DNA from 4 places in the Rhizobium tropici CIAT 899 genome. Region 1 is predicted to be linked to each of the others. Evidence: predicted binding sites of a transcription regulator. Region 1 holds the regulator's gene; each other region holds the start of a gene.
The links. Region 1 encodes PhoB, which activates phosphate uptake and scavenging genes when phosphate is short. Its sites were predicted from a motif close to TGTCATNNANCTGTCAT; they were not measured.
Positions count from the first base shown of each region.

Region 2: RTCIAT899_RS10015 (UDP-2,3-diacylglucosamine diphosphatase) is a predicted target of PhoB. The motif match lies at 1,294-1,310, and genes of this name have one in related genera.
Region 3: RTCIAT899_RS31145 (Orn/Lys/Arg family decarboxylase) is a predicted target of PhoB. The motif match lies at 6,238-6,254, and genes of this name have one in related genera.
Region 4: RTCIAT899_RS29595 (acetoacetate decarboxylase) is a predicted target of PhoB. The motif match lies at 3,004-3,020, and genes of this name have one in related genera.

Region 1 covers NC_020059.1:577,273-584,624, reverse strand. Annotated here, with positions in the region: gene RTCIAT899_RS02865 (aspartate aminotransferase family protein) at 1-560, opposite strand, end outside; gene RTCIAT899_RS02860 (GcrA family cell cycle regulator) at 985-1,521, shown strand; gene phoB (phosphate regulon transcriptional regulator PhoB) at 1,611-2,294, opposite strand; gene phoU (phosphate signaling complex protein PhoU) at 2,326-3,039, opposite strand; gene pstB (phosphate ABC transporter ATP-binding protein PstB) at 3,091-3,906, opposite strand; gene pstA (phosphate ABC transporter permease PstA) at 3,922-5,256, opposite strand; gene pstC (phosphate ABC transporter permease subunit PstC) at 5,253-6,734, opposite strand; gene RTCIAT899_RS02830 (substrate-binding domain-containing protein) at 6,797-7,352, opposite strand, start outside.
Region 2 covers NC_020059.1:2,041,302-2,048,653, reverse strand. Annotated here, with positions in the region: gene RTCIAT899_RS10020 (NADP-dependent malic enzyme) at 1-1,093, opposite strand, end outside; gene RTCIAT899_RS10015 (UDP-2,3-diacylglucosamine diphosphatase) at 1,376-2,182, shown strand; gene RTCIAT899_RS10010 (MFS transporter) at 2,338-3,555, shown strand; gene RTCIAT899_RS10005 (ABC transporter permease) at 3,706-4,866, shown strand; gene RTCIAT899_RS10000 (ABC transporter ATP-binding protein) at 4,879-5,742, shown strand; gene RTCIAT899_RS09995 (MlaD family protein) at 5,752-7,122, shown strand; gene RTCIAT899_RS09990 (ABC-type transport auxiliary lipoprotein family protein) at 7,161-7,352, shown strand, end outside.
Region 3 covers NC_020062.1:1,976,507-1,983,858, reverse strand. Annotated here, with positions in the region: gene RTCIAT899_RS31170 (MFS transporter) at 1-268, opposite strand, end outside; gene RTCIAT899_RS31165 (helix-turn-helix transcriptional regulator) at 382-1,257, shown strand; gene dinB (DNA polymerase IV) at 1,414-2,511, opposite strand; gene RTCIAT899_RS31155 (hypothetical protein) at 2,897-3,214, shown strand; gene RTCIAT899_RS31150 (GNAT family N-acetyltransferase) at 3,254-3,814, opposite strand; gene RTCIAT899_RS31145 (Orn/Lys/Arg family decarboxylase) at 3,836-6,193, opposite strand; gene RTCIAT899_RS31140 (adenine deaminase) at 6,324-7,352, opposite strand, start outside.
Region 4 covers NC_020062.1:1,637,539-1,644,890, forward strand. Annotated here, with positions in the region: one part of gene RTCIAT899_RS29580 (IS5 family transposase) at 1-428, opposite strand, end outside; one part of gene RTCIAT899_RS29580 (IS5 family transposase) at 428-755, opposite strand; gene RTCIAT899_RS29590 (patatin-like phospholipase family protein) at 953-2,110, opposite strand; gene RTCIAT899_RS29595 (acetoacetate decarboxylase) at 2,147-2,893, opposite strand; gene RTCIAT899_RS29600 (3-hydroxybutyrate dehydrogenase) at 3,097-3,885, shown strand; gene ppk2 (polyphosphate kinase 2) at 3,982-4,896, shown strand; gene RTCIAT899_RS29610 (class I SAM-dependent methyltransferase) at 4,999-5,778, opposite strand; one part of gene RTCIAT899_RS32935 (IS3 family transposase) at 6,023-6,915, opposite strand; one part of gene RTCIAT899_RS32935 (IS3 family transposase) at 6,915-7,352, opposite strand, start outside.

The DNA.
Region 1 (7,352 bases):
CCCTGAACCGGCTCGATCAGGATCGCAGCCGTCGCATCCGTGATGGCGGCACGCACGGCGTCAAGATCGCCGAACTGCACCTGGTCGAAGCCCGGGGCCTTCGGACCGAAGCCTTCGATATATTTTTCCTGGCCACCGGCGGCAATCGTTGCGATGGTGCGGCCGTGGAAGGCGCCTTCGAAGGTGATGATATGGAACTTCTCGGGATGCCCCTTGGCGAACTGGTAGCGCCGCGCAGTCTTGATGGCGCACTCCAGAGCTTCTGCGCCCGAATTGGTGAAGAACACCTTGTCGGCGAAGGTCACTTCCGTCAGCCGCTTCGACAGCTTCTCCTGACCGGGCACCTCATAGAGGTTGGACAGGTGCCAGACCTTGTCGGCCTGCGCCTTCAGTTCGGCGACAAGATGGGGATGAGCATGACCGAGCGAATTGACCGCGACGCCGGCTGCGAAATCGAGGTAGCGTTCGCCATTCTCAGTGACCAGCCAGACGCCCTCGCCTCGCTCGAACCGCAGCGGAGCGCGCAAGTAGGTGTCGTAAAGCGGCGTGGTCTCGGCCATGGCCCTATCTCCTGATCACAACTTTAAGGACCGATCGCTTCCATTTGATGAAACGGGTCCGAAAAAATCAAAAATGCCGCCTTGCGGCGGCTCGGGCACTATTGATGTTTTGCACCGCGATGTCAACAAAACTGCCGTTTTAGCAGGTGCGAGAAAACACTTGCCGGCAAAAGAGATGCGCCGGGCGGCGCCTATGGCAGAAATGCCACGCCCGGACAGCAAGTTGGGGAAAACCTCGAAATCGATTCCTCAAGATTCCCGCGACTCTTGTCACGGAGTCAGCCTCACACTAGGTTAAAAACCAATTGCTAGACTGCATGCGGCGGAACTAGTCACCACAATTTTAGAGCGTTTCGCGCCTCGATACCATGCGAGGCAATGGTGAGGGATTCTGCCATCGGAAACGCGACAGCGGAGACAGGGCATGAATTGGACAGACGAACGCGTCGAGAAGCTGAAAAAGCTATGGTCCGAAGGATTGAGCGCCAGCCAGATTGCTGCGCAGCTCGGTGGCGTGAGCCGTAACGCCGTCATCGGCAAGGTGCATCGCCTGAACCTCCCCGGCCGAGCGAAGGCGGGCGGCACGGCAACCGCAGCACGCACGCCGAAGCGCAGCGCAGCGGCACCTCGCGCTGCGACCTACGGATCGCGCGTTGCTACCCGCACGGTGGTTGCCCGCCAGCAGGGCGCAACCATGCTGAAGGAAGAGATCGAGATCGATTCCGTCAACGAAATCCAATATCGCCCGGCATCGAACGTCGTCGTTCCGATCTCCCGCCGCCTCGGCCTGACGGAACTGACGGAGCGCACCTGCAAGTGGCCGGTCGGCGATCCGCTGAAGGACGATTTCCATTTCTGCGGCAACGAGAGCCCAGATTCATCGCCTTACTGCACCTACCATCAGCGCCTGGCCTACCAGCCGGTGCATGAACGGCGTAGACCGGCCCAGCCGCGTGGCTGAGAGGCTTGATGACTGAGATAAAGAAACGGGCCCTTGAGGCCCGTTTTCTGTTTCCGCCGCTATGTTGATGCCTGATCGGGTCTCCCCGCTCAGGCTTCCATGGAGTAGCCCGCGCCGCGAACGGTGCGGATGACATCCTGCATATTGGAGAAATTGAGCGCCTTGCGCAGGCGGCCGACATGGACGTCGACCGTGCGTTCGTCGACGTAGATATCGTGACCCCATACGCCGTCGAGCAGCTGCGAACGCGAGAAGACGCGGCCCGGCGAGGACATCAGGAACTCAAGCAGGCGGAATTCCGTCGGCCCCAGCCGCACTTCGCGGCTCTTGCGGTGGACGCGATGAGTTTCGCGGTCCAGCTCGATATCGCCGCAGCGCAGCACCGTGGAGAGAACCTCCGGGCGGGCGCGCCGCAGCATCGCCTTGACGCGAGCCATCAGCTCCGGCGTCGAGAACGGCTTGACGACATAATCGTCCGCGCCGGTCGAAAGCCCGCGCACGCGCTCGCTTTCCTCGCCGCGGGCCGTCAGCATGATGATCGGCAGGCGCTCCGTCTCCGGCCGCATACGCAGCCGGCGGCAGAGCTCGATGCCCGATACGCCGGGGAGCATCCAGTCGAGGATCAGGAGATCGGGGATGCGCTCCTGGAGACGCAGCTCGGCCTCATCGCCTCTGAGGATCGTGTCCACCTCGAAGCCTTCGGCCTCAAGATTGTAGCGCAGCAGAACGCTAAGCGCTTCCTCGTCTTCTACAACAGCAACTCTCGGAACCATGCGCCTATGGTCTCCTTTCTTCGCTTCCAGATTATTCCGTCACTGCGCCGACGGTATTGGCGGTATCGTCCTTCGGGCGCTCGCCTTCCGGCTGCGCGCCCGTCGCCATGTAATAGATCGTCTCGGCGATGTTGGTGGCATGGTCGCCGATGCGCTCGATGTTCTTGGCGCAGAAAAGAAGATGCGTGCAGGTGGTGATGTTGCGCGGATCTTCCATCATGTAGGTCAGCATCTCGCGAAAGAGCGAGGTGTACATGGCGTCGATTTCCTCGTCGCGTTCGCGGATCGATACGGCTTTGTCCGGCGAGCGGGTCGCGTAGACATCCAGAACTTCCTTGAGCTGGCTCAGCGCCAGTTCGGAGAGATGCTCGATGCCGCGGGCGAGGCGGCGCGGGACACCGGTGCCCTGGACGGCGATGACGCGCTTTGCAGTGTTCTTGCCGAGATCGCCGACGCGCTCGAGATCGGATGCGATGCGGATCGAGCCCATGATTTCACGCAGGTCCGCCGCCATCGGCTGACGGCGGGCGATGGTGACGATCGCCTTGTCTCCGACTTCGCGCTCGGCATGGTCGAGAACGACGTCGTCGGAGATGACCTTCTGGGCCAGGGCAGCGTCGCTGTTGACCAAGGCGCGTACGCTGTCGCTAACCATCTGCTCTGCCAGGCCGCCCATTTCAGCAATGCGGCGCGTCAGGAACTTCAGGTCTTCGTCGTAGGCAGAGAGAATGTGAGTGGAGACCATTTTTCTATCCTCAAGGTGAACTGTGTGAAATGAGCCGCGCGCCTGCCATCATCAACCAAAACGGCCCATGATGTAATCCTGCGTGCGGAAATCGTCGGGATTGGTGAACATCTTATCGGTGTCGTTCTCCTCGACCAGGTGGCCGAGATGGAACATTGCGGTACGCTGCGAGACGCGGGCTGCCTGCTGCATGGAATGCGTCACGATGACGATGGTGAAGTTTTCCCGAAGCTCGTGGATGAGATCCTCGACCTTGGCGGTCGCTATCGGATCAAGCGCCGAGCATGGCTCGTCCATCAGGATGACCTCCGGGCTGACCGCGACGGCGCGGGCGATGCACAGACGCTGCTGCTGGCCGCCGGACAGGCTCGTGCCGGCATCATGGAGCCGATCCTTGACCTCGCCCCAGAGACCGGCCTTCTGCAGGCTGGTCTCGACGATATGCTCGAGATCGGCCTTTGAGCGATGCAGGCCATGGATGCGCGGGCCGTAGGCGACGTTCTCATAGATGGACTTCGGAAATGGGTTGGGCTTCTGAAAGACCATGCCGACGCGGGCGCGCAGTTCCACCACGTCGATGCTGTCGTCGTAGACATCCTGATCGTCGAGCGTGATCTTGCCGGTGACCCGGCAGGTCTCGATCGTATCGTTCATGCGGTTGAGGCAGCGCAGGAAGGTGGACTTGCCGCAACCGGAAGGGCCGATCAAAGCCGTGACCGTATTGGTGCGGATCTTCAGATTGACGCCGAAGAGCGCCCGCTTGTCGCCGTAGAACACAGAAACGTCCTGGCCGATCATCTTGTAGGGGATCGTCGTCATCTTCCTGGACAATGCTTTTTCGCTGGCGGCTTCCGTCATCATGTTCATTTCGTGCGCCCTCCCTTACCAGCGCCGCTCAAAGCGGCGCCGCAGCAGGATGGCGCCGATGTTCATCGCGACGAGGAAGAAGAGAAGCACGATGATGGCGCCGGACGTCCTTTCGACAAAGGCCCGCTCGGCTTCGCTCGCCCACATGTAGATCTGCACCGGCAGCGCCGTCGAAGGATCGAGCGGCGATGCCGGATAGTTGGCGACGAAGGCGACCATGCCGATCAGAAGCAGCGGCGCAGTCTCGCCAAGCGCGTGCGCAAGCCCGAGGATCGTGCCCGTCAGAATGCCGGGCATCGCAAGCGGCAGGACGTGATGGAAGACCATCTGCATGCGCGATGCACCAAGACCGAGCGCCGCGCTGCGGATCGACGGCGGCACGGCCCGCAGCGCCGAGCGTGTGGCGATAATGATCATCGGCAGCGTCATCAGGCTCAGCACGAGACCGCCGACCAGCGAGGCCGAGCGCGGCAGTCCCATCATGTTGATGAAGACCGAGAGACCCAGCAGGCCGTAGACGATCGATGGGACAGCCGCGAGATTGTTGATGTTGACCTCGATCAAATCCGTCAGCCGGTTCTTCGGTGCGAACTCCTCCAGATAGATCGAGGCGGCGACGCCGACCGGCAAGGCAAGGACGAGAACGGTCAGCATCAGGTAGAACGAGCCGATCAGAGCGACGCCGAGCCCGGCGGCTTCGGGCCGGCTCGAGTTGCCCGACAGGAAGAGACCGCTGTTGAAGGCCTTGTAGAGCGCACCGCTTTCGCTGAGTTGCTTCATCCAGGTGACCTGGCGGTCGGATATCTTACGATCCTTCTCATCGACAGTCAGATCGATCTGGCCCTTGTTGGCTGAATCGATATTGGAACTGGCAAGGAAGGTGACGTTCTGCGTCGTCCCTATGATCGAGGGATTGGCGATGACCCTATCGCGCAGCGCGATCCTGGCACTGTCCGACACCATCGCCGTCGCCGCACGAACGAGCGCGCGATTGGCGGGATCGATGCTCAAGGCTTTCACCAGCGCGTCGCGCACCAGTACCGGGTAGTTGGCAGCGATCAGAACCTTCGGATCGGTGGCGCGCTTGGCTGCGGGGTCGATCACCTTCTCGGAGAATTCGATCGGCAGGGTGATCGAGGTCTGAACGAAGGCGGTATAGCCGGTGCGGACCACGGTCGAGACCAGGATGATAAGGAAGACGAGACCGAAGATGACGGCGGTAATCCCATAGGCGCGGAAGCGGCGCTCGGCGGCGTAGCGTCGCCTGATGCCGATATCGCGGCGCACGGATGCACCCGGCGTCAACCCGCGCGGCATGTTGAACTGAGAGGAGGATACGACGTCGCTCATTCGTATTGCTCCCTATATCGACGGACGATGTAGAGCGCATAGACGTTGAGGCACAGCGTCAGGAAGAACAACGTGATCCCGAGAGCGAAAGCGACGAGCGTCTGCGGCGAAGTGAATTCCAGATCGCCGGTCAGCTGGTTGACGATCTTTACTGTGACCGTCGTCATCGGCTCGAACGGATCGAGTTGCATGCGCGCGGCCACGCCGGCGGCCAGCACCACGATCATGGTTTCGCCGATCGCCCGCGACGCGGTCATCAAAAGCGCGCCGACGATGCCCGGAAGGGCGGCCGGCAGCAGAACACGCTTGACCGTTTCCGACCGCGTGGCGCCGAGGCCAAGCGAGCCGTCGCGCAGCGAGCGCGGCACGGCCATGATGATATCGTCCGACAGCGAGGAAACGTAAGGGATGAGCATCACGCCCATGACGAAGCCGGCCGTCAGAACGCTCTGCGCTTCGATAAAGCTTTTATAGTTGCCCGTCACCAAGCCATCGATCTCGGCTGAGATATCGCGCAGAAAGGGGCCGACGGTGATGACCGCGAAGAAGCCGTAGACGATCGTTGGAATGCCGGCCAGGACCTCCAGCATCGGCTTGGCGACGGAGCGGACGCGGGCCGAGGCATATTCGGCCATGTAGATCGCCGCGAACAGGCCGATGGGCACAGCAAACAGCATGGCGACGAGCCCGATATAGATCGTGCCCGCCAGCAGCGGGATCAAGCCGAAGGTGCCTGAAGTCTGCGTGCCGGCGCCGGTGAAGCGCGGGTCCCAGACCGTGCCGAAGAAGAACTCGCCGGCCGGCACCATGCTGAAGAAACGCGCCGCTTCGGAAAGCATGGAAACGACGATGCCAACCGTCGTCAGCACCGCGATGGAGGAAGCGACGATCAGCGCTCCGAGAATGACCTGCTCGACCCGATTGCGGGCGCGAAAACGTGGGGCGATGGCGCGAAGGCCATGGGCTGCGCAAAGCAGCGATAGGACGATCGCCGCCGCCGACATGACCATGCGGCTCACTTCGCGCATGCCATTATATTTGTTGGCGGCGTCGATCATGTAGCCCGTGGGGCGAACGGCGAGCGGAACGCCCTTCTGCGCCAGCAGCAACTGAAGATCGGTCTTGCCTCCATCGACATCGGCGAGCTCCTGGCTATCGAGCATGCGCATGCCGCGGGCGATGCTGCGCACCATGCCGTAGCTGAGATTGAGTTCGGCCGGTGGAAGAGACTGAACCTCCTCCGGGAAAGATTTCGTTACCAGGCGGTCGATGACGATGGGGCCGGCAATCAGCCAGACGCAGACGAGCGCTAAGGGCGGAAGCACCGCCCAGATAGCGGCATAGGCACCGTGATAGCCGAGCCGGGAATGCATGGACGAGGACCTGCCACCCGACAGCGCAGCCGCCCTCACCCGCCCCAGCACGAAAGCGGAGGCGCCGAAGACCGACAAGCAGAGCAGCAGCAGCGATACACTCATTCCCATTCCCCGGCGAACGCCGGTACAGCGGAAAGCCGCACCGGTGCCTGACCCTTCAGCATTCACATGATCTTCCCGACCGCGACATCCTTACGGATCTGGTCGCGCTCAGCATCCGGCGCCGGCACGAGGCCATATTCCGCCAGCGGGCCGTCCGGTCCGATCATCTGATCGCTCGTGAAGAAATCGACATATTCCTTGAGCCCCGGGATGACACCCAGATGGGCCTTCTTGACGTAGAAGAACAGCGGCCGCGATACCGGATAGGTGCCATCGGCAATCGTCTGACCCGAGGGCACGATGCCGCTGACGGTGGCAACCTTCAGCTTGTCGGCGTTGTTCTGGAAGAAATACAAGCCGAACACACCGATGCCGTGCTTGTTGGCATTGATGCGGGCCAGCGTCTCGGGATAGTCGCCGTCTATATCGACGGCGGCGCCATCCTTGCGCACCGCAACGCATTTTTTCGCCTGCTGAGCGGCATCCGAAACTGCAGCCTTGATCACATCCGCTGCGCCTGAAGCCTTGCAGCCGGCGGTAAGCACCTTCTCTTCGAAGACTTCGCGCGTGCCGTGCTTCTCACCCGGAATATAGGTAGCGATTTCAAAATCCGGCAGC
Region 2 (7,352 bases), 1.5 Mb from region 1:
CTGCGATGGCGCGCACGGCGGCCATCTTCATCTCTTCGTTGATCGTCTTGGCGCCGCAATCGAGCGCACCGCGGAAGATATAGGGGAAGCAGAGGACGTTGTTGACCTGGTTCGGGAAATCCGAGCGACCGGTGCAGATCATCGCGTCGGGGCGGGCGGCGCGGGCGAGGTCCGGCATGATTTCCGGCGTCGGGTTGGCGAGCGCCATGATCAGAGGCTTTTCGGCCATCTGCGCCAGCAGCTCTGGCTTCAGCACGCCGGCGGCGGACAGGCCGAGGAAGACGTCGGCGCCCGGAATGGATTCGGCAAGCACGCGCTTGTCGCTATCCTGAGCGTAGACCGATTTCCACTCGTCCATCAGGACGTTGCGGTCCTTGTAGACCAAGCCTTCGATATCATGAACCCAGATGTTTTCGCGCTTGGCGCCGAGAATGACGAGCAGGTTGAGGCAGGCGAGCGCGGCTGCGCCCGCGCCGGAGGCGACGATCTTGACCTCTTCGATCTTCTTGCCGGCGAGTTCCAGTCCGTTGAGGATGGCGGCGGCGACGATGATGGCGGTACCGTGCTGATCGTCGTGGAAGACCGGAATTTCCATTTTCTCGCGCAAGCGGCGCTCGACGTCGAAGCATTCCGGCGCCTTGATGTCTTCGAGATTGATACCGCCGAAGGTCGGTTCGAGCGCCGAGACGGTGTTGACCATCTCATCGACCGTCGGGGCTGCGATTTCGATGTCGAAGACATCGATGCCGGCGAATTTCTTGAAAAGAACGGCCTTGCCTTCCATGACCGGCTTGGAAGCGAGCGGGCCGATATTGCCGAGGCCGAGCACCGCCGAACCGTTGGAAATCACCGCTACGAGATTGGCGCGGGACGTGTAATAAGCGGCCGCTTCCGGATTGTCGCGAATGGCAAGACAGGGCGCGGCAACGCCGGGCGAATAGGCAAGCGCCAGATCGCGCTGGTTGCCGAGCGGCTTGGTGGCCTGGATTTCAAGCTTGCCGGGGCGGGGATAGCGATGGAAATAGAGCGCCTGTTCGTCGAAATCGCCACTCGCCAAGTTTTCGGCTTTTTTCGAAGTATCGTGCGTATCCATCTCGCGGTCTCCATTCCTATTCCTGCCTGCGCTTTGAGTCTTCTGCATACATCAATCGCTTCGCCTTCACAGTATGGAATTGAGGTCACAAAGCGTTTTTGTCGTGACAAAACTGAATTGCCTTTTTTTGCAAGAATTAAGCTGCCGGCGTCTCTTGGATCGAACGCTATGCTCGCGGCTGAGCCGTCAAGCACAGGGATTGTCATCTTCCTGAAACACGAGTCTGGTTTTGGAATAGCCAACGTAGGATAGGGCACGGACATATAGTTCGTGAATGAAAACATGGACCCCCGGCATTTCCGAACGCTATTCATTTCTGACGTGCATCTCGGCTCGAAGGCCGCCAAGGCGGACTACCTGCTCGACTTTCTCCGTCATCACGAAGCCGATACCATCTTTCTGGTCGGGGACATCGTGGATGGCTGGAGACTGAAGCGAAACTGGTACTGGCCGCAGCATTGCAACGACGTGATCCAGAAGCTCCTGCGCAAGGCGCGCAAGGGCACGCGTATCGTCTATATCCCGGGCAATCATGACGAATTCCTGCGTGACTTCCCCGGCATGCATTTCGGCGGCATCGAGGTGGCGCAGCGCGCCATGCATGAAACGGCCGACGGCAAGAAATATCTCGTGCTGCATGGCGATGAATTCGATGTCGTCGTCCGCAATGCCCGCCTGCTCGCCTATCTTGGTGATTGGGCCTATGACATGGCCATTCTGATCAATATCGGCCTTGCAGCGGTACGCCGCCGCCTGAACATGCCTTACTGGTCGTTCTCGGCCTGGGCGAAGCTGCAGGTGAAGCATGCCGTCAATTTCATCGGCGAATTTCAGCGTGTCGTCGCCGAAGAGGCCAAGCGCAACGATGCCGATGGCGTCATCTGCGGCCATATCCACCATGCGGTGATCGAGGATCTCGATGGCATCCGTTACATCAACACAGGCGACTGGGTGGAAAGCTGCACGGCGATTGCCGAACACGAAGACGGCACGTTCGAGCTCATTACCTGGCAGAATATTCTCGAGACACAACCCGTTGGCTCGCCCGTCGAGGAAATGCCGCAGGCACTCGGGGCACAAGCGGCATAATTCTGCGCCTGTTCACAAGCTTGCTAATAGTTTGTCATAATTATTGAACGCCTACGGCTTTGGTTTTTCCGAAACGGTACTGTTTGGGCCATTTCTCGCCATAGTCGTATTCTCGATAGCGTGATAGGGACAAATGAGTTCCCTTCAGGTCTGTCATGATTCCCGCGATCAAGTCCTTCCAGGGCGAGGGTGCGCCTCCATATTTCCGCTTGCGCACTGCCTTGTCCTACTGCGCTCCGTTGTTCGTCAACGGAATTGCCCTGCCGTTTTTCCCCGTCTGGCTGGCGGGGCTGAATTTCAATGATCATGAGATCGGCCTGGTGCTCGCCATTCCCATGGTCGTTCGGGTGCTCGTGACACCCATCATCGCGGTGCTCGCCGACCATATGACGGAGCGGGCGGATGTGCTGATATGGTCGGGTGCGCTGTCGCTGCTGACGGCTGTCGCGCTCTACTGGGCGAGCGACTTCTGGCCGGTGCTTCTGGTCTACGGCATTCAGGGCGCCACCTACGCGCCTTACGTGCCGGTGGTTGAGTCGATCGCCATGTCGGGCGTGCGCCGCTGGGGCTTCGACTACGGCTCCATGCGGGTCTGGGGATCGATCACATTCATCCTGTCGACCCTTCTCGGCGGCCAGCTGATCGGCATGTGGGGCGGCTCCACTGTCTTGCCCGTAATGGTGGCCGGATTCATTCTGACGACGCTGATGGGTTTTTTCGCCCCGCGCATCGGGCCGACGCGCCGGCGTAACCTGCCGATCAATCTGCAATCTCCGACCGGAAGCCTGCGCTCGCCGCACTTGCTCATCACCATGATCGGCGTGTCGATCCAGCAATCGAGCCATGCGATGCTCTATACGTTTGCATCGATCTACTGGCATAAGCTTGGCTTTTCCGGCGCGCAAATTGCCGTCCTATGGAGCATCGGCGTTGCGGCTGAGGTGATGGTTTTCTTCCTGTCGAAGAAGCTCAGTCGGCGGTTCAGCGCCTGGACATTGATCTTTTTCGGCGCGAGCATGTGCATTGTGCGCTGGATCCTGTTTCCGATCAATTTCGGCTTCTTCGGCTATTTCGTCCTGCAGTGTTTCCATTCCTGCACCTATGCCTGCGTCCACACAGGCATTCAGCGTCGCATCGTGGCCTCGGTGCACGAAACGCAGGAATCATCGGCCCAGGGGGCGTATTATTTTTACAACGGCATGTTCTTGGGGTTGATGACCCTTGCATCCGGCTATCTCTATGCCTGGCTTGACCTCGCCAGCTATTATGTCATGGCCGGCATTGCAGCCTTCGGGCTGGTCATGGTCATTTTCGCCTACGGGCTGCAGGCGAGGACGCCGGCAATCGGCGGCGGCGCTCACGGCGTATCCTGATGCGGTGCAACAAATTCATTTGGATATCAAAAAGCCGTGACATAAGTTGGCGTCGGCGCGAGATGGAAATTCCACGCGTAGTCGGTGTATTAAGCATTGACCAAGCGGGCTCACCGAGTCGGCGTATGTTGTGCCAGATTTGAAAGACGCATGAGTTTGAAAGCAGCCGAGCAAAGGTCCGACGCACCGAAGATCGATGATGCGCCCGAGGGCGCAGGCCATCGCTATCGGCTGCAAGGCAATTGGCGCAGCGCCAATGTGCATGGCGTGCTGCGACAGATCGAGCAGCTGTCCAAGCGAAGCTCCGGCGGCGACGTCGTGATCGATCTTTCCGGTCTTTCGGATGTGGATACGGCGGGTGCGCTGCTGATCCGCCGGCTGAAGGAAAGCCAGGAAGCGCACAAGGCTCACGTTACGATCGAGGGTTCCAATCCGCATATCGACGAATTGCTGACGACTTTCGACGCGCATCCGGACGATGAGGCGGCAGCGGCGAAGCCGAGGAAATCATGGGCGGAGCGTTTCTTCGCGCCTATCGGCGAAAGCGTCTACGATATCTGGGGCAATCTCATTGCCGCGATGTATATACTGGGTTCGGCCGTGCGCGGCGGTCAGCTCAAGTTTGGCCGCGGCAGCGGCGTTTCGCCAGCCTCGATCATCAATCAGATCGATCATATGGCGGTGCGTGCCGTTCCGATCATCCTGCTGATGTCGTCGCTGATCGGCGCGATCATCGCCCAGCAAGGCGCTTTCCAGCTGCGTTATTTCGGCGCGGAAATCTTCGTGGTCGATCTGGTCGGCATCCTGCAATTGCGCGAAATCGGCGTGCTTCTGACCGCGATCATGATCGCCGGCCGTTCCGGCAGCGCGATTACCGCCGAAATCGGTTCCATGAAGATGCGCGAGGAAGTGGACGCGCTGAAGGTCATGGGCCTCAACCCCGTCGGCGTGCTCATCTTTCCCCGGCTGGTCGCGCTGACGGTGGCCTTGCCGCTGCTGACGGTTATTGCCAACTTTGCCGCGCTCTTTGGCGCTGCGGTAGTGTCCTGGGCCTATTCCGGCATCACGTTTGCGACCTTCATATCGCGCCTGCATGAGGCCGTCAGCCTTTCGACGATTATTTCAGGCATGATCAAGGCGCCGTTCATGGCGCTGGTCATCGGCATCGTCGCTGCGGTCGAAGGATTGAAGGTGGGAGGCAGTGCCGAATCTCTCGGGCAGCACGTGACGTCATCGGTGGTGAAGTCGATCTTCGTCGTTATCCTCATGGACGGGCTTTTCGCCATGTTCTATGCGGCAATCGATTTCTGAGGGACGATGACGATGAGCGCGCTTCACTCGGAGATCCCGTTGGAAAAAGATGAGCAGGGCAGGGACATCGTGCTGTCGGCACGGGATGTCACTGTGGCTTTCGGCTCGAAAGTGGTTCTCGATAAGCTCAACCTCAATATCTATCGCGGTGAAATCCTCGGTTTCGTCGGCGCTTCCGGCGCGGGTAAGTCCGTGCTGCTGCGCACTGTGCTGCGGCTGTTACCGCGCCGATCGGGCAAGATCGAGATCCTCGGCGAAGATTACGACAAGCTCGACGAAGAGGATCGCAACCGGCTCGACATGCGGCTCGGCGTTCTCTTCCAGCAAGGTGCACTGTTTTCCTCGCTAACGGTCAAGGAAAACATCCAGGTGCCGATGCGGGAATATCTGGACCTGCCGAAAGAGATGATGGACGAGCTTGCGCTGATGAAGATCCGCATGGTGGGTCTCGCCGCTGACGCCGCCGACAAATATCCTTCCGAGCTTTCGGGCGGCATGATCAAGCGCGCGGCGCTGGCGAGAGCCCTGGCGCTCGACCCCGATCTCGTTTTCCTCGATGAGCCGACCTCGGGCCTCGATCCGATCGGTGCGTCGGAGTTCGACGAATTGATCGCCAAGCTGCGCGACACGCTCGGCCTGACCGTTTATATGGTGACTCACGACCTCGACAGCCTGTTTTCCGTCTGTGACCGTATTGCTGTCCTCGGACAGAAGCGGGTATTGGTGGAAGGCACGGTTGAGGACATGCTCGCCTGTGATGATCCCTGGGTGCAATCCTACTTCAGGGGCAAGCGCGCACGCTCGATCGTGCCGCGCGAGGACATCAGAGGGCACAACGACGACAAAGGCGCAGGCGCCCACAGCCGCGAGAAGTGACTGGAGACAATGGAAACCAAAGCCAATTACACGATCGTCGGGTTCTTCACGCTGGTTGTCATCGCGGCCGCCTTCGGCTTCGTCTACTGGATGGCGGAATATGGCCGCGGCGGTCCGATGGTTGAGCTCGTCGTGCGCATTCCCGGTTCGGCAAATGGGTTGAGCGTCGGCTCGCCGGTCCGTTTCAACGGTATTCAGGTCGGTTCGGTACAGGGCCTTTCGATCGATGCCGACGACCCGAACTATTCTCTCGCCTTCACGCAGGTGCGCGCCGATGCGCCGGTCTACACCTCGACCAAGGCCATTCTTGAGATCCAGGGCCTGACGGGTGCTGCCTATATCGAGCTTTCCGGCGGTCGCAACAGCGACGAAAATATCCTCAAGCGCTCGATCGACACGGGCAAGCGGGCGGTATTGCTCGCAGACCAGTCGAGCGTGACCAACCTGTTGACGACGGCCGACAAGATCCTGAACCGCGCCAACGACACGATCGGCGACATCCAGGGCTTCGTCTCGGATTCGCGCGGGCCGCTGACGGATACCGTGCGCAATGCGCAGAAATTCTCGAAGGCCATCGCCGACAATTCCGACAATATCGACAAGTTCCTGGCAAGCGTCGGCCAGCTTTCCGATACCTTCAAGACGGTCTCGGTCCGCGTCGATTCGACGTTGGATGCGATCGAAAAGCTGGTCCGCGCGGTCGATGCCCAGAAGGTCAACGACGTCATCGCCAATGCCGACAAGATTACGGCCAATGTCGCCGATGCGACGACCGACCTGAAGGCGACGATTGCAAGTTTCAAGCAGACGGCCGACACTTATACGACGTTCGGTCAGAACGCTCAAAAGACCCTGGATCGGGTCGATGCGATCGTCGCGCAGATCGATCCGGCCAAGATCAAGGGATCGGTTGACGATATTGCCGATGTGACGAAACAGGCTCGTACCGCGGTCGCATCGATTCGGGACGTCGCCAACTCGGTTGCCTCGCATCAGCAGGATATCGATCAGACGATTGCCAATGCCCGCGAGATTTCGACCAAGCTCAATGCGGCGTCCGGCAAGGTCGACGGCATCCTGACCAAGGTCAATTCATTGCTCGGCGACGACAGCACCAAATCGCTGTTTGCAGAAGCCAAGGACACGCTCGAATCTTTCAAGAAGATGGCGGACAATCTCAATTCCCGCATCGGACCGATCGCCGACAATCTGCAGAAGTTTTCCAGCAGCGGCTTGCGCGATGCCCAGACCCTCATCAACGACATGCGGGGCACGGTTGACAATCTGAATAGTACAATCACTAACTTCGACCGCAATCCGCAACGACTGATTTTCGGCGGGGATACGGTCAAGACTTACGACGGCCGCGCGCGGCATTGATGAAGAGCGACATCTGGTCTCCAGGGGATAAGCGAAATATGGTCGGTTGCGTGTCGAGTGAGCGTCATCAGGTGTGGAAAGCTGTGATCGCGTTGCCGTTGCTCGCGGCCTTGCTGGGAGGCTGTGGAACCTCCTCCAACAATGATACCTACGATCTTTCCGCGTCGGCGAAGACGAATGGACCTTCGGTCAAAAGCCGCCAGATCCTCATCCCGCCGCCGACCGCGCTG
Region 3 (7,352 bases), on a different replicon from region 1:
AGGCGAGGCAGAACAACAGGACGGCGAGGCCGAACATGCGCCTGCGGCCGAAATTGTCTCCGAGGCGCGCACCCATTGCCAGGCAGACGGCAAAGGCGACGCCATAGGCGGCGACGAAAAGCTCGAGTTCGGTCTCGCCGGCGTGCAGCGAGGCCGAGATGGCGGCAAGGCCGACATTGATGATGGAAAAATCGAGTTGCAGCAGCAATTGCCCGGCCAGCAGGATCAGCAGGCCGAATTGGCCAAGCCGGATTGGTGCGGAAGACATGGGGGACCTCAAAGTATTTTCAAAACTGAGTCCACAGCGTTTTACACCCATGTTAAACTGGTACAAGATACCTATTTAGACTGGTATAAAAAGTGTCAGGCTGGAGAATGGAAATGCACGGCACGCTCGATATCGTTCCCAATCAGATGCTTTCGCGGGCGCAGGAACTCGGCGAGATGTTGCGCAGGCGGCGGGAATCCCTCGACCCGCAAAGATTGGGACTCGGTCGGGCAGGACGGATTCGTACACCCGGATTGCGGCGGGAAGAAGTGGCCTCGCGCGCCGATATCGGCATTACCTGGTATACCAAGCTGGAGCAGGGGCGGCCGATCCGCGTGTCGCCGCGCGTACTGCTCTCTGTCGCGCATGCTCTGGAATTCAACGAAGTCGAGACGGAGCACCTGTTCAGATTGGCCAATCTACCGGTTCCGCCCCGGCTCGAAAATCCTCGCGTCTGCGAGCCGCTCACCGAGGCAAGCCAGCACATTCTCGATCATCTCTGTCCTTATCCCGCCCTTATCCAGACAAAGCGCTACAATATACGCGGCTTCAACGAGGCCTATCGCCGCCTCGTCGGCGTCGATCTCGATGCCCTTCCGCCCGAGGACCGGAACTGCATCTATCTGTCCCTCGTCAATCCTGCCTGGCGCGCAAGCCAGGCCGATCCCGACGAGATGCTGGCCAATATGGCAGCGCTGTTTCGTGCCTCCATGGCCGAGCATCTCGACGATCCGAGCTGGGAGCGGCAATTGGAACGCTATATGAGCGCTTCCGATCAGTTCCGCATCGTGTGGGATCGCTATCAGCTCAAGGGCATCGAAAATACCGTGAAGCGTTTCCGGCTGGCGGATGGCACGATCCTGCCGCTGCAATCCAACAATTGGTGGGCAAGCCCCAGCAATGACGACCGCATGATCGTCTACACACCCGTCGACGAAGCCGGGGCGGAGAAGCTGAGCGCGATGATGAAGCGTAGGCGGGCTTGCTGAACGGCGTTGCCGGAGATCGTGAAGGGGGAACCCGATGCGTGATCAGGTGCCGGCGACGGCGCGTCCCGTCCTGGCTAGGCCTCAATCGGCTCTACGGCCCCTCGACCAAGGGAATGCCGAGCGCGTCCCAGATGGCGGATGGGAGATTATCATCTCTCAGATGCCAAGATCGAGCTGAGGCTGTGATCTCCCATCGTCGGCCTCTTCGTTCGTCAAAGACGAAAGCGTGATGCCGAGCAGCCGGATCGGCCGCGCAAACGGGTGGACGGTTGCCAGAAGCGCCGCCGCTGTCTCAAGAACAGCGCCGGCGTCCGCGACCGGCAAGGAGCTTGTCCGACTGCGTGTCGCCTGGGTGAAGTCCGAATATTTGATCTTCACAGTCACCGTCTTGGCGCTGAAACCACCTGTTTCGCAGTAGCGCCAAACCTTCTGCGCAAGTGGGCGCAGCTCCGCCGTCGCCAACTCGAGATCGTCGATATCCTCGACGAACGTATCCTCTGCGCCTATGGATTTGCGGATCCGGTCGGGCTTCACCTGGCGTTCGTCGATGCCGCGGGCAATTCCGTAGAAATAGGGGCCTGCCTTTCCGAAATGTTCCTGGAGGAAAGCGAGGGATTTCGACTTCAGATCCAGCCCGGTTTCGATCCCGTATTTATGCATGCGCTCGGCCGTCGCCGGCCCGACGCCATGGAATTTCTTGACGGGAAGCGTTTCGACGAAGGCCGGCCCATTCTTCGGCGTAATGACGGCCTGGCCGTTCGGCTTGTTGAGGTCGCTTGCCATCTTGGCAAGAAACTTGTTGTAGGAAATACCGGCCGAGGCGTTGAGCCCGGTGACCTGCTTGATCCTAGTCCGAATCTCCAGCGCGATCTCGGTGGCGATTTCCATGCCCTTGTGGTTCTGGGTGACGTCGAGATAGGCTTCGTCGAGCGACAGCGGCTCGATCATCGAAGTATATTCGGCAAAGATCTCGCGGATCTGCTGCGACACTGCCCTGTAGACATCGAAGCGCGGCGGCACGAAAATCAGATTTGGGCATTTGCGTTTTGCCGTGACCGAAGGCATCGCCGAGTGAACGCCGAAGGCGCGGGCTTCGTAGCTTGCGGCCGCGACGACGCCGCGTGCCGCTGACCCGCCGACCGCAAGCGGCTTGCCGCGCAGCTCCGGATTGTCTCGCTGCTCGACCGACGCATAAAATGCATCCATATCGACATGGATGATCTTTCGGACGAGGTTTGCGTTGGCGTCGTTCATGGCGATCTCGGTCATCATGCTGCAGGGTTAAGCATGGACCCTTCAATTGCAGAATCTGAAACAAATACAGAACATATCATCCCTGATCACGATATCAAACCGGCTCAGTTGCCGTGCCGGAGAGATGCGGGCAAATCGCTCTGTGACAGTCATTCGCAAGTGCCACCTTGAGATGCCTTCGAGGCTTCTTATCTTTTGTCCGTCCCCCAATACGGAGCCTCAAGATGGGCCAAGTCGCAACCAAACCCCTTTCCGACCTGCTGATGGAAATCCTTCCGCCCGAGCATGACGAGGAATCTCGATCTAACGGAACCGCGTGCCTATGCTGCCGAAGGCAGCGATCGGCGCGGAAGATGGATGAAGACGGCTGCGGCATATGTGACGAATGCCTGGCGCCATGACGAACGACGCGCTGCTGGCGTCCGAATTGTCGGACCTCGAACATGCGCTTGCGAAGCTGTCTGACGGCTATTCGGAGGGGCGCTTTCAAGATCGCCCCTGGGGTGTGACGGTCAAGCGATCGGCTGACGGGAAGCGAGTTTGGCTCTACGGCGAGGAGCTTGGTGGGACCGACATCGTCAGCTTCAATCTCTATGTCCTCTCCGGAGCAAGCCCCACCCTCAAACCCTGCGAAATGTCCTCGTCGAAGGTCGTGGATTTCGTGCTGGGCTTCAGGCCAGCTCAACCGCGGCAACCGACATAAGCGGGAAGTTTGCCGTGGCGGCCAATAAGCGGCTCTGCTTCAGCGGGTGGAGAGTGGCGGCGGAGGCGGCTGCGTGGTGGAGCCGGGACCGAGCGAGCGCTGGACCATCACGGTATCGGCCCAGCGACCGTAACGGTAGGCAACAGCCGGCAGCAGGCCGACGCGAACGAAGCTGAAGCGTTCGTGCAGGGCAAGCGAAGCGACGTTGTCGGCATCGATATAGCCGATCATCTGCCGGAAACCGGCGGCCGCGCAGGCGTCGATCAGCCCGCGCATCAGCAGGCTCCCGACACCCTGGCCGATATGGTCGTGATGCACATAGATCGAATGCTTGACGGTGTAGCGATAGGCCGGGCGCTTACGAAACAATACCACATAGGCATAGCCGACGACCTTCTCACCCTCGATCGCAACGACATGCGGGAAGCGTTTGTCCTTCAAATTCTTGCGCCGTTCGCGCAGATCGTCCGGCTGCGGCGTGTCGCTATCATCAACCCCAGCTTCGACGCCACGGTGAATATGGCGGCGATAGATTGCCAGCATGGCATCGACGTCGCTCTCCCGGGACGGGCGAACGATGATTGCTTTATCCTGCTTCATGTCCGAACCTGAATTCCAAGCCTATTCCGCGACGACGTAGGTATAGAGCCGGATTTTGCCGGCTGCATCAACCTCGCGATAGAGGCCTTGTATCTCCACCTCGAAACCGGGGAAGGTGTTGAAGCAGGTTTCGAACATCTTGAGATAGTCGATCATGGGCTTTGCCTGTTCCGTCAGGCGCTCGCCCGGCACGATGGTCGCGATACCCGGAGGATAGACGACGAAGGGTGTCGTTGCGATGCGGCCGGCAATGGCGTCGATCGGCAGATAGTCGACATCGTTGCGAACAAGGCAACGTGCGGCATCGTGCGGCGACATGGCGATCGGCGGCAGGTGTTCGGCGGAAAACTGCTTCGTCTGCAGGGCGCTCACATCGGCCTGGCGGAAGAAATTGTGCATTTCAGCGCAGAGATCGCGCAGGCGCACGCCTGCATAGCGGCCTGGACGGCGGCGATAGAATTCCGGGATTGCCTCTTCCAGCAGCGCATTGTCGTCATGAAGCTTTTTGAAGGCGACAAGGCCGCTGATCAACGTACCGGCCTTACTGGCTTCGACACCGGGGGTGAGGAGGAAGAGCAGCGAATTCAGGTCGTTCTTTTCGGCGACGATACGGTTTTCGCGCAGATATTGCGCGACCACCGGCGCCGGAATCCCATGCTCGGTGTATTTACCGGTGGCTCGGTCGAAGCCCGGAGTGAGCAGGGTAAGCTTGTTCGGGTCGGTCATGGCAAAGCCCGGTTCCATGCCGGAAAAGCCGTGCCATGCCTCATCGGGCGTCAGGTGCCAGAAGGAGGGATTGGTGGCGAGCTGGTCGGTCGCCACGCTTTCCCACGGCACGTCATGCACGGCGCCTGGGCTCGACACATCCGGAATCGCCACCCGATCCGGCACGAAAGGCTCGAAGAACCAGCGTCGTTCCGGGCGATGCTCCTTCTCCTCGAATTCGCGGCGCACGGCACGGATTTTCTTGCGCAGCTCGATGCCGAGACGGATCGTGTCGTCCCAAAGCACTTCGCCCGAGCGGCCCTTCATCATCTGCGCGCCGACGTCGAGCGAGGCAAACAGCGGATAGAAGGGCGAGGTCGAAGCGTGCTGCATGAAGCTTTCGTTGAAGCGCCGGTGCTCCACGCGGCGCTTCTGGCCGGTGATGTGCCTATCCTTCATGTGGATCTGCGAGGCCTGCGAGAAGCTTGCGAGCTGCTTATGGGTGGATTGGGTGGCGATGATGCCAGGCGCATCCGGGCCGAGGTCGGAAAGACCCATGGCAAAGCGCCCGGCATAAAGCGGATGAAACTTCATGAAGCCCGCCCAGGCCTCATCGAAGAGGATGTAGTCGCACAGATGGCCGATGCGCTTGAGGATCATCTCGGCATTGTGGATGGTGCCGTCATAGGTGCATTGCTCCACGACCGCGACGCGGAACGGGCGCGGCTTCTTGTAGGCCTCCGGATCTTTCACCAGCGGATGGGTGCGGATGCGCTCGCGCAGCGCGTCCTCGTCCATCGTTGCAAAGTCCATCGGACCGATCAGGCCATAAAGATTGCGTGCGGTCGGCAGATAGAGCGGAATGCCGCCCGAGATCATCAGCGCACCGTGATGGGCGGCCTTGTGGTTGTTGCGGTCGAACAGCACCAGATCGCCATCGGTGACGAGGGCCGACAGAGCGACCTTGTTTGACGTGGACGTGCCGTTGAGGACGAAATAGGTCTTCTCGGCGCCAAAGATCTTGGCTGCTTCCTTCTGCGCGGCAAGCGCCGGCCCTTCATGGGTCAGAAGATCGCCGAGATCGAGCACGGAATTGTCGAGGTCGTCGCGAAACACCGCTTCGCCGAGATGCTCCATGAAGACACGGCCGATAGGACTGCGGCTATAGAAGATGCCGCCATTGTGCCCGGGGCAGGTCCAGAGGTGGTTGCCCTCCTCGGCATAATCGACAAGCGCACCGAAGAAAGGCGTCTTCAGCGTCTCGGCATATTGCTTGAGCCGGCTGATGAGGCTCTTTGCGATGAAAGCGGGCGTTTCCTCGGACAGGAAGACATAGCCGTCGATGAAATCGAGGACTTCGACCGGCACATCCTCGAAGCGCTTGCGGCGGATCAGTAGGATAATGGGGAATTCGAGGCCCCGCCGGCGCATGAGGTTGATGAGGGAAGCAGTCTTGCCTTCCAAGCCCTTCTTGCCCCAGTCGACCAGCATGCAGCCGATGGCAGCGTCCGTCTGCACGGCGATCTCGGCGTCTTCGAGATTGCGCGCGCGCACCACCTCGAAACCGGAGCGTTCGATCTCCTCGACGATCTGAATGTAGCGGGCACCCTCCAGATCCTCATTGTCAAAGGTTGGCGTCGCGAACAGAAAGTTGAAACGTCTGAAATAATCCATCTGGGTACCCGCTCCTGATTTGGCATGAGGTGTCGGCGTATTTCATGACATGGATGTGACAGAATAGAGGACGTCCACTGCGGTTCGGATGTTCTCCTAAATCGGCCATATTACCGTTTGGCCGGTGACTTCAGTTTCGGCTTGTAGCCAGAAGCGGTCTGATGTCCTGGGTGGTTCCGTCGGTCAGCCCGAGATCGGTGACATGCGGACCGGGGTTGCAGGCAAGGCTCGCCCCGACGACCGCCTTGAAGGTGCGAATGGGGGGCATCCAGTCGGCGATGGAATCGGCCGCCGCCCGCAACCTGGCGAAATCGTCGGCGACTTCCTTCGCGGGCGCATCCGACAGCAATCCGCAGACGGGCAGGGGCAGCACGGCCGTCACCTTGCCGTTTGCCGCTGTCGCCATGCCGCCGCCGGCATCGATGACGGCATTGGCTGCCGCAGCCATATCGGCGGAATCGCGTCCGAAGACGGTGAGGTTATGGCTGTCATGCGATATGGTCGTTGCCAAAGCGCCGCGCCAATGACCCCAGTCTTCCAGAATGCCGATGACAGGCGTCGGATCTTTTCTTCCGTGACGATGGATGACGGCCATCAAGAGCATGTTGTCCGGCAGAACGAGCTTGTCGTCTTCGACCTTGACGACCGCCTCTCCCCACTTCGTGAACCGCGGACTGACAACGGTGTTGACGTGTGCCTCGGTCATGTCCGCCAGCTCGATCGTGAAGTCAGCGGCAGAAAGCCTTCCGAGCTTTACGGTGTCGCGATAGGCATCCGAGGACACGCGCTCGCTGCTTTCGGTGAGGCTGTCGTTTCTGGCGACTTCACGTCCCGACGCATAGACGCGGTCGACCACGATGTTTTCGAGATCGGACAAGATGACAATGTCGGCGCGGCGACCGGGCGCGACCAACCCCAGATCGTAGCGGTTCAACCACATGGCGGCGTTGAGCGTGGCGGCGCGGATGGCATCGACCGGCTTCATTCCATAGCCGATCAGACGTCTTAGAACGGATGACATCGCGCCGTCATTCACGAGGTCGTCGGGGAAGACGTCATCGGTGCAGATCGTCAATGTTTGCGGCAGATGCGGCAGTTTCTTCAGCGCCTCGATCACGCCGGGCAGGACATAGTCGTGGGAACCGCGTAGCTCGATGGT
Region 4 (7,352 bases), on a different replicon from region 1:
GAGCCAGATTGCAATTGCAGCGATGATGACGAACCCTCTGAAGTTGACGAGGAGTTTGTCGTATCGGGTAGCCACGCGACGGAATTGCTTGAGCTTTGCAAAGAAGCGCTCCACGAGGTTGCGTTCCTTGTAGAGGCCCCAATTGCAGGCATGCGGGCGTCGTCGCCCGGGTCGTGGTGGAATGACCGGAACAGCGCCGGCGTCCAGAATGGTGTCGTGGAAGTGTTCGGCATCATAGGCTCGGTCGGCGATGACGTGGCTGGGATTGAGGCCATGGAGCAATTCCTTGCCATAAATCACATCGCCACGGTGTCCCGGTGCAAGTACGAAGCGCACCGGTAGCCCCAAAGCATCCACGACGGCGTGGATCTTGGTGCCTAGCCCGCCGCGTGAGCGGCCAAGGCCCTGGGCGTCCGCTCCCCCCTTTTTCGCCGGGCGCCAGCGGCTTGAGGCTGGGCACGGATGGAGGTGGAATCGATCGAGACCCAGTCAAGGTCCGCTTCTCGCGCTAACGCCTCGAACAAACTTTCGAGGACACCCATCTCGATCCAGCGGTAATAGCGCCGCTTGACGGTCTGGTAGTTGCCATAACCTTCGGGTAAATCACGCCAACGTCCACCAGAGCGGGCCATCCAGACCAGCGCCTCGACGAACCGCCTGTTATTGGAGCGCGGACCACGACGCCCCTTGCGTCCTCCCGGCACAAACGGCTCGATCCGAGACCACTGTTCCGCACTGAGCCTATCGATATCCATGACCGACCTCCAAAAATCAGTCTTGAATCTGATTTGCTCCTCACTGGGAACCCCAAATCCTTAAATCGTCACCACAGCCTAGAGCATTTCCGCTTTTCTTCGAATCGCGAAAACGCTCAATCTTCTTGTTTTTACGCGGTTCCGGACGCAAAATCGCTTCGCACTTTTGCTGGAACTGCTCCAGCGCAACATTGGCCTCAGGCCGGATCTTCCCGGTGCAGATCGTGGATAGCGACGGCGTCGTCGGTAAACGGCGGTAACAGCCATTCGGTATGGCGCAGCGTCCGCTTCGTATCCTCGAGGCCCATATCCCAGTGCTCTCGCATCGAAGTGCCGGAAAACTCGTAATCCTTGGCGTGACCTTCGTAGTTCTTGTGCTGATAGATCAGATGTACAATGTTGACGACACCGGCATCCGAATAATCGGCAATCAGCTCTTCCTCTTCCGCAGTCAGCTGATCCCTAGGGACACGCTTCAGTGCACCCAGAAGCTTCATCTTCAGTCCGTGGATGCGCTTGAAATTATCGGTGTTCTGCCGCGTGCGGCTCGAATACATGATGTCTTTATGGCGTGAAAGGACATCCGGCATGCTGCGCGGCAGGACGCCGCGCGCGCTGAACAGATCCACCTGGAAGACGAGCGAGCTGCGGTCTTCTTCCTGATCGAGCAGATATTGCAGCGGCGTGTTGGAGACGATGCCGCCGTCCCAGTAATATTCGCCCTCGATGCGGATGGACGGGAGTGCCGGCGGCAGCGCGCCACTTGCCATGATGTGCTCGGGGCCGATGCGGATATTGTCGGTGTCGAAATAGACGAAGTTGCCGGTGCGGACATTCACCGCACCGACGCTGAAGCGCTTCTTGCCGTCGTTCAGCACATCGAAATCGATCAGCATCTCCAGCGTCTTCTTCAGCTCCGCCGAATCATAGAAGCTGGTCGCGCCTTCCGCGCCCGGCAACTCCAGCCAGGGATTGGGAAAGCGCGGCTTGAAGAAGCCGGGCTGGCCCATGGTCATCGTCATCCACGAGCTGGTGCGGTTACGGATATCGCGAAAGAAATCGCCTTCGGGCGTATAGGCCCAGATCTTGCGGCCGGAGATGATCTGCCAGAATTGCTCCAGACGCTGCAGCCGCCGGCCGGGCTCGTTGCCGGCGATGATCGCGGCATTGACCGCGCCGATCGAGACGCCGGAAAGCCAGGTCGGCTCGCATCCCGCTTCGGCAAGCGCCTCGTAGACACCGGCCTGATAGGCGCCGAGCGCGCCGCCCCCCTGGAAAACCAGGGCGACGCGATCATATTGAGCGGCAATTTCCGGAATAGTCGGGGCTGCGGCCTTGGTGTTTCGTTCAAGCACGATCCGTCTCCAGCATGAAGTAGCAATGAGATTTGGCTATCTGCGCTCTGCGAGATAGTCGTGAACGACTTCGCCGAGGCCGAGCGTCAGATCGGCCGTGAAATGAACGGCCGAAACCACTTCCAGCACAGGCAGCCGCGCCACGTCGGCCATGACATGCGGCCTGAGATCGAGGGCGGCCGGCGAAGTCCAGGCTTCCTTGATGGTGATATCGGTCAGATAGTAGCGCACAAGCTCGCAGATGCGCGGGGTGGCGTCGACATGCGGCACGATCTTGATCAGGAAATTGGGTTCCGAGAGAGCGGACAGAAGCGGTCCCTGGTCGATCGGCTTATGCTTGTAACCCATCGTTCCCGTGGCGCAAAGGACGCTGCCATAATGCAGCGTGCCGACGATGACCTCGCCCTCGTTGACGATCTTCGGGCTGGCAAGCTTCTTCGGAAAACCCCAGATCTCGCGGCCGCCGGTGATCGGCGCATCGTCATCCAGATACATGGAGTGGACATAGCCGCCCTTTTGTCCACGATAGGTCACCGGGATCACCTGTCCGGTCTCGGTATAATCGCCGAAACCGGTGGAATCGGGCATGCGGATGAATTCGTATTTCACCAGCGGCTCGTCGATTTCGAGCGGCGCGGGCACGACGGCCTCAAGCGCCTCGCGCGAGGTCCGGTAGGTGATGATGATGTATTCGCGATCAAAGAACCGATAGGGCCCTGGAGGATAGGAGGGATTGGTCAGCGGCATCGCATAGGCATGCTTCAGAATGTCTTCGACCTTCATCGTATCTTCCGTCGTTGGAGGAAATCGCCGGCACCGGAGCGAAAACTTGCACGGTTGCATGACAGAGAAGTGTCAGGGGACGAAAGCCCACGGCTCACTGCAAATTGCACTGTTATCAAAGCGACATATCGGGCTGGCAGTGTGCGCTCACGTGGAGCATTTCCCTTACCCAACCATGTCATAGAGATTGCAGGAGTAGCATCATGGGTTCGTTGACTTCGAAGAATGCGCTGGTCACCGGTTCGACGAGCGGTATCGGGCTTGCGATCGCCCGTGCCTTTGCCGCTGAAGGCGCGAATGTGACGATCAACGGTCTTGGCGATGCCGATGCAATCGAAAAGGAACGCGCGGCAATCGAAGCCGATTTCGGCGTGAAGTGCCGCTATTCAGGCGCCAATATGATGAATGGCGAGGAAGTGACATCCATGGTGCGCGAAGCCGAGGAAGCCTTCGGCAGCCTCGATATTCTCGTCAACAATGCCGGCATCCAGTTCGTTGCCCCGATCGAGGAATTTCCCGACGACAAGTGGGAAGCAATCATCCGCATCAACCTGCTTGCAGCCTTCTATGCCATCAAGGCTGCCATCCCCGGCATGAAGGCACGCAAATGGGGCCGCATCATCAACACGTCCTCGGCGCATGCCCTTGTCGCCTCGCCTTTCAAGTCTGCCTATGTTTCGGCCAAGCACGGCATTACCGGTCTCACCAAAACGATCGCACTGGAAGCCGCCCAGAACGGCGTGACCGTCAACTCCATCGCGCCCGGCTATGTCTGGACGCCGCTCGTCGAGAAGCAGATCCCCGAGACGATGAAGGCGCGCAATATGACGGAAGAGCAGGTCAAGCATGATGTGCTGCTCGCCGCCCAGCCGACGAAGGAATTCGTGACCGTCGATGAAGTCGCAGCCATCGCCGTCTTCCTTTGCGGCGATGCCGCCAAGCAGATTACCGGCACGACGCTTTCCGTCGATGGCGGCTGGACCGCAGAATAACACTAGAGCCACAGCCGGCACATGCTCGAGCAGCGTGCCGGCTCTCCGCAGCCCAGGATTGCGGAGACAAGATGAAAATAGCGCAGGAGGCACACTATGACCGATGAAACCCATGACCCGCTCAGCCGCATCAAGGATGAGATCGTCGACAGCTTTGACGAAGAGCTGGAGATGCAGCTTGAAGAGGATCGGCTGGACGAGTTGGTCGCAGAGGGCCTTATCGGCGAAGGCGAAGCGGCGCTCGATCGCCGCGTCTATTTCCGCGAACTCTTCCGCCTTCAGCACGAGCTGGTGCGCCTGCAGGACTGGGTGCAGTACAAGAAGCTGAAGGTCGTCGTACTGTTCGAGGGCCGAGATTCCGCCGGCAAGGGCGGCGCCATCAAGCGTGTCACCCAGCGCCTCAATCCGCGCGTCTGCCGCGTGGTCGCACTACCGGCTCCGACCGAGCGCGAGCGGCACCAGTGGTATTTCCAGCGCTACGCCGCCCACCTGCCGACGGCAGGCGAAATGGTGCTGTTCGATCGCAGCTGGTATAACCGCGCCGGCGTTGAACGCGTCATGGGCTTCTGCTCGCCGGAGGAATTGGAAGAATTCTTCCGCTCCGTGCCGGACTTCGAGCGCATGCTGGTTCGCTCCGGCATCATTCTCCTGAAATATTGGTTCTCGATCACCGACGAGGAGCAGGAATTCCGTTTCAACATGCGCATTCAGGACCCGCTGAAGCAGTGGAAGCTTTCACCGATGGACCTGCAGAGCCGCGTGCATTGGGAAGAATACACCAAGGCCAAGGAAGAGATGCTGGAGCGCACCCATATTCCGGAAGCGCCGTGGTGGGTCGTCCATGCCGTCGACAAGAAGAAAGCGCGCCTAAACTGCATCGCCCATCTTCTGGGCCAGATCCCCTACGAAAGTGTACCGAAGCCGGAGATCGTGCTGCCGGAACGCATGCGCAATGCAGACTATCACCGTACGCCGGTCCCACCGGAAATGTACGTGCCGGAAATTTATTGATCAAACCCGATGAGGGGTCCGCCTCTGGCGACCCCTCTGAAGAATTACTTGAAAAACGAAATCGCTCTCACTCCACCGCCAGCAAGCCGGGCCGGCTCAAGGTCAGGCCGGGCGATAAGCCCATTCGGATATGGCGCCCAAGCCCAGCCGCCGCAAGAGCTCATAAGCAACCCTCCGGTTGATGGGATCGTGCAGCCTGAGGACCTTCGAGCCAAGAAAATCCATTTCGGCATGCTCGAACGGCAGGAGATGTCGTGCCCTGCCAAGTGCGGCTCGGTAGAACTCATGAAAATCCCGGCGGCAGACGTAGGTCTTATACTTCGTCATGCAGAAGGCGGCAAAGGTATCGCTGTTTCTGCGCAGAAAATCCGAGACGCCGACCGTCACCTCCGGCCAAGCCGGATTGAAGGTGTCGTCGAAGGCAATGATGCCGTGATCGGCCAGTACGCTCTTCGCCAACCGGCTGTCGGCAACGATGTGGCGAAGCAAATGTCCTCCATCGATACTGAAAAAGCGGACCTGCCCAACCTTGTCGATGATGGCCTGCGGATCAAGCCCGGTGCTATCGCCTGTTATGACGAGGTCCTCATCAACGGGAATACCCAGTGATCTTCCGTTGTCGAGGAAGCGTTGATATTGCGCACCATCCGCTTCTATGTCGAAAAGATCGATCGCAAGCACATTGTCGTCGGGTGCACTGATCTTGCGCAGCAAAAAATAGGACCGCCCGTAATAAACGCCGATTTCGGCAAGGCCGCCGTAAAGTTTCTCCTGTCTTTGCTTTTCGATCAACGACAGGAAGACAAGCGCATCCGGTGGGTCGATGTAACCATCGATTTTCTGAAGATCGCGAAATACAAATTTTCGAACGCCCGATTTCAAATGTAAACCTCATTGGTTTTCTTCATGCATTTCGCCTCCGAGCCTGCTCATCGGTTAGGACCGGTCGATCAAGAAACGCCCCATTTCTGCTGGACCGCGACAGCAAAGCCGGAAGCTCTCGAAAATTGGGGTGGTACGGCGTCAAGGCGAGCATCTCTCACGGATATAGCGACCTTTCTGTCGTATTTTGGATAGCCATGCGCGCGTTGGATAGTTCTGAACTGACCCCGTAAAGTTGGACGGTTTATTGGCTTGGCTGATTTAAGGGCTGGGTCCTGTATTGAACAGGGCTCAGCCCTTTAAGCTTTAGCCTGATGCGATCGTTGTTGTAATATCGGATATAGTCCTCGACACCATCACGCAGGCTTTCGATGCTGTCGAAGTGGTTGGGATAAAAGAACTCGGATTTGAGGGTGGCGAAGAAGCTCTCCATGGCGGCATTGTCGAGGCAGTTGCCTTTGCGTGACATGCTTTGGGCGATGTTGCGGCTTTCAAGCATTTGGCCCCAGGCCGGCATCTGATATTGCCATCCCTGATCGGAATGCAGGATCGGCCTCTCGGCATTGCAGAGTTGGTCCAGGGCCTTGTCCAGCATGTTCTTGACCAACGAGAAGACAGGCCGCCTAGCCGTCTCGAAGGCAACGATCTCGCCGTTGTGGAGGTCCATGACCGGCGAGAGGAAGAGTTTTTGGCCGGCGATGTTGAACTCGGTGACGTCCGTCACCCATTTCTGATGCATACGCTCGGCGGTGAACTGCCGCTGAAGGAGGTCCGGGGCCACGCGTCCCGTCTGCCCCTTGTAGGAGCGATACTTCTTCGGCCGGACCAGGGACTTCAATCCCATCTCGATCATCAGACGCTGGACGGTCTTGTGATTGACCGTCTGCCCGAGGGTGCGGATCGCAGCCGTGACCCGACGATAGCCATAGCGCCCCTTATGGGCTTCGAAGATCGCTTTGATCCTGGTCTTCAGCGCTACATGCCGATCGGCCGGGGACGAGACCTTCTGCTGATAATAGAACGTGCTGCGGGCCAGGCCCGCAAGCTTCAGCAGACCGTCGAATGGATAGAGCGGCCTTAACGCCTGGACGGCTTGCGTCTTGTCGGCGCTTGTCGTGCCTGCGTTAAGGCTTCCAGTTTTTTTAGATAGGCATTCTCCATACGCAGATAGGCCAGCTCCGCCAGGAGTTCCTCGCGGCTCTTGGCCTCATCGCTCTGCGGGGCATCCGTCTTGTCGGACAGCACAGGTGGCTCGGGCATCGATCGGGGCCTTCCTCGACGACGTGGCATCAGGGCGTCAATACCACCGGCCTTATAGCGGCGCTCCCAATCCGGCAGGCAACTCTTATTGCGCAGGTTGAACAACGCCGCCGTCCGACGGTAAGAGAGCCCATCCTCCCACATCCGGCGCAGAACCGATAGCTTGAACTCAGCAGTGTAGTGGCCGAACTTCCTGACCAGACCGTCAACTCCATGCGCCGCGTGCATCGCAACCCATGTGCGCACCGTCGAATGCTCGATCCCAAAATACGCACTCACCTCCTGCAGGCTGCGCGCGCCGCCGCCATAAAACG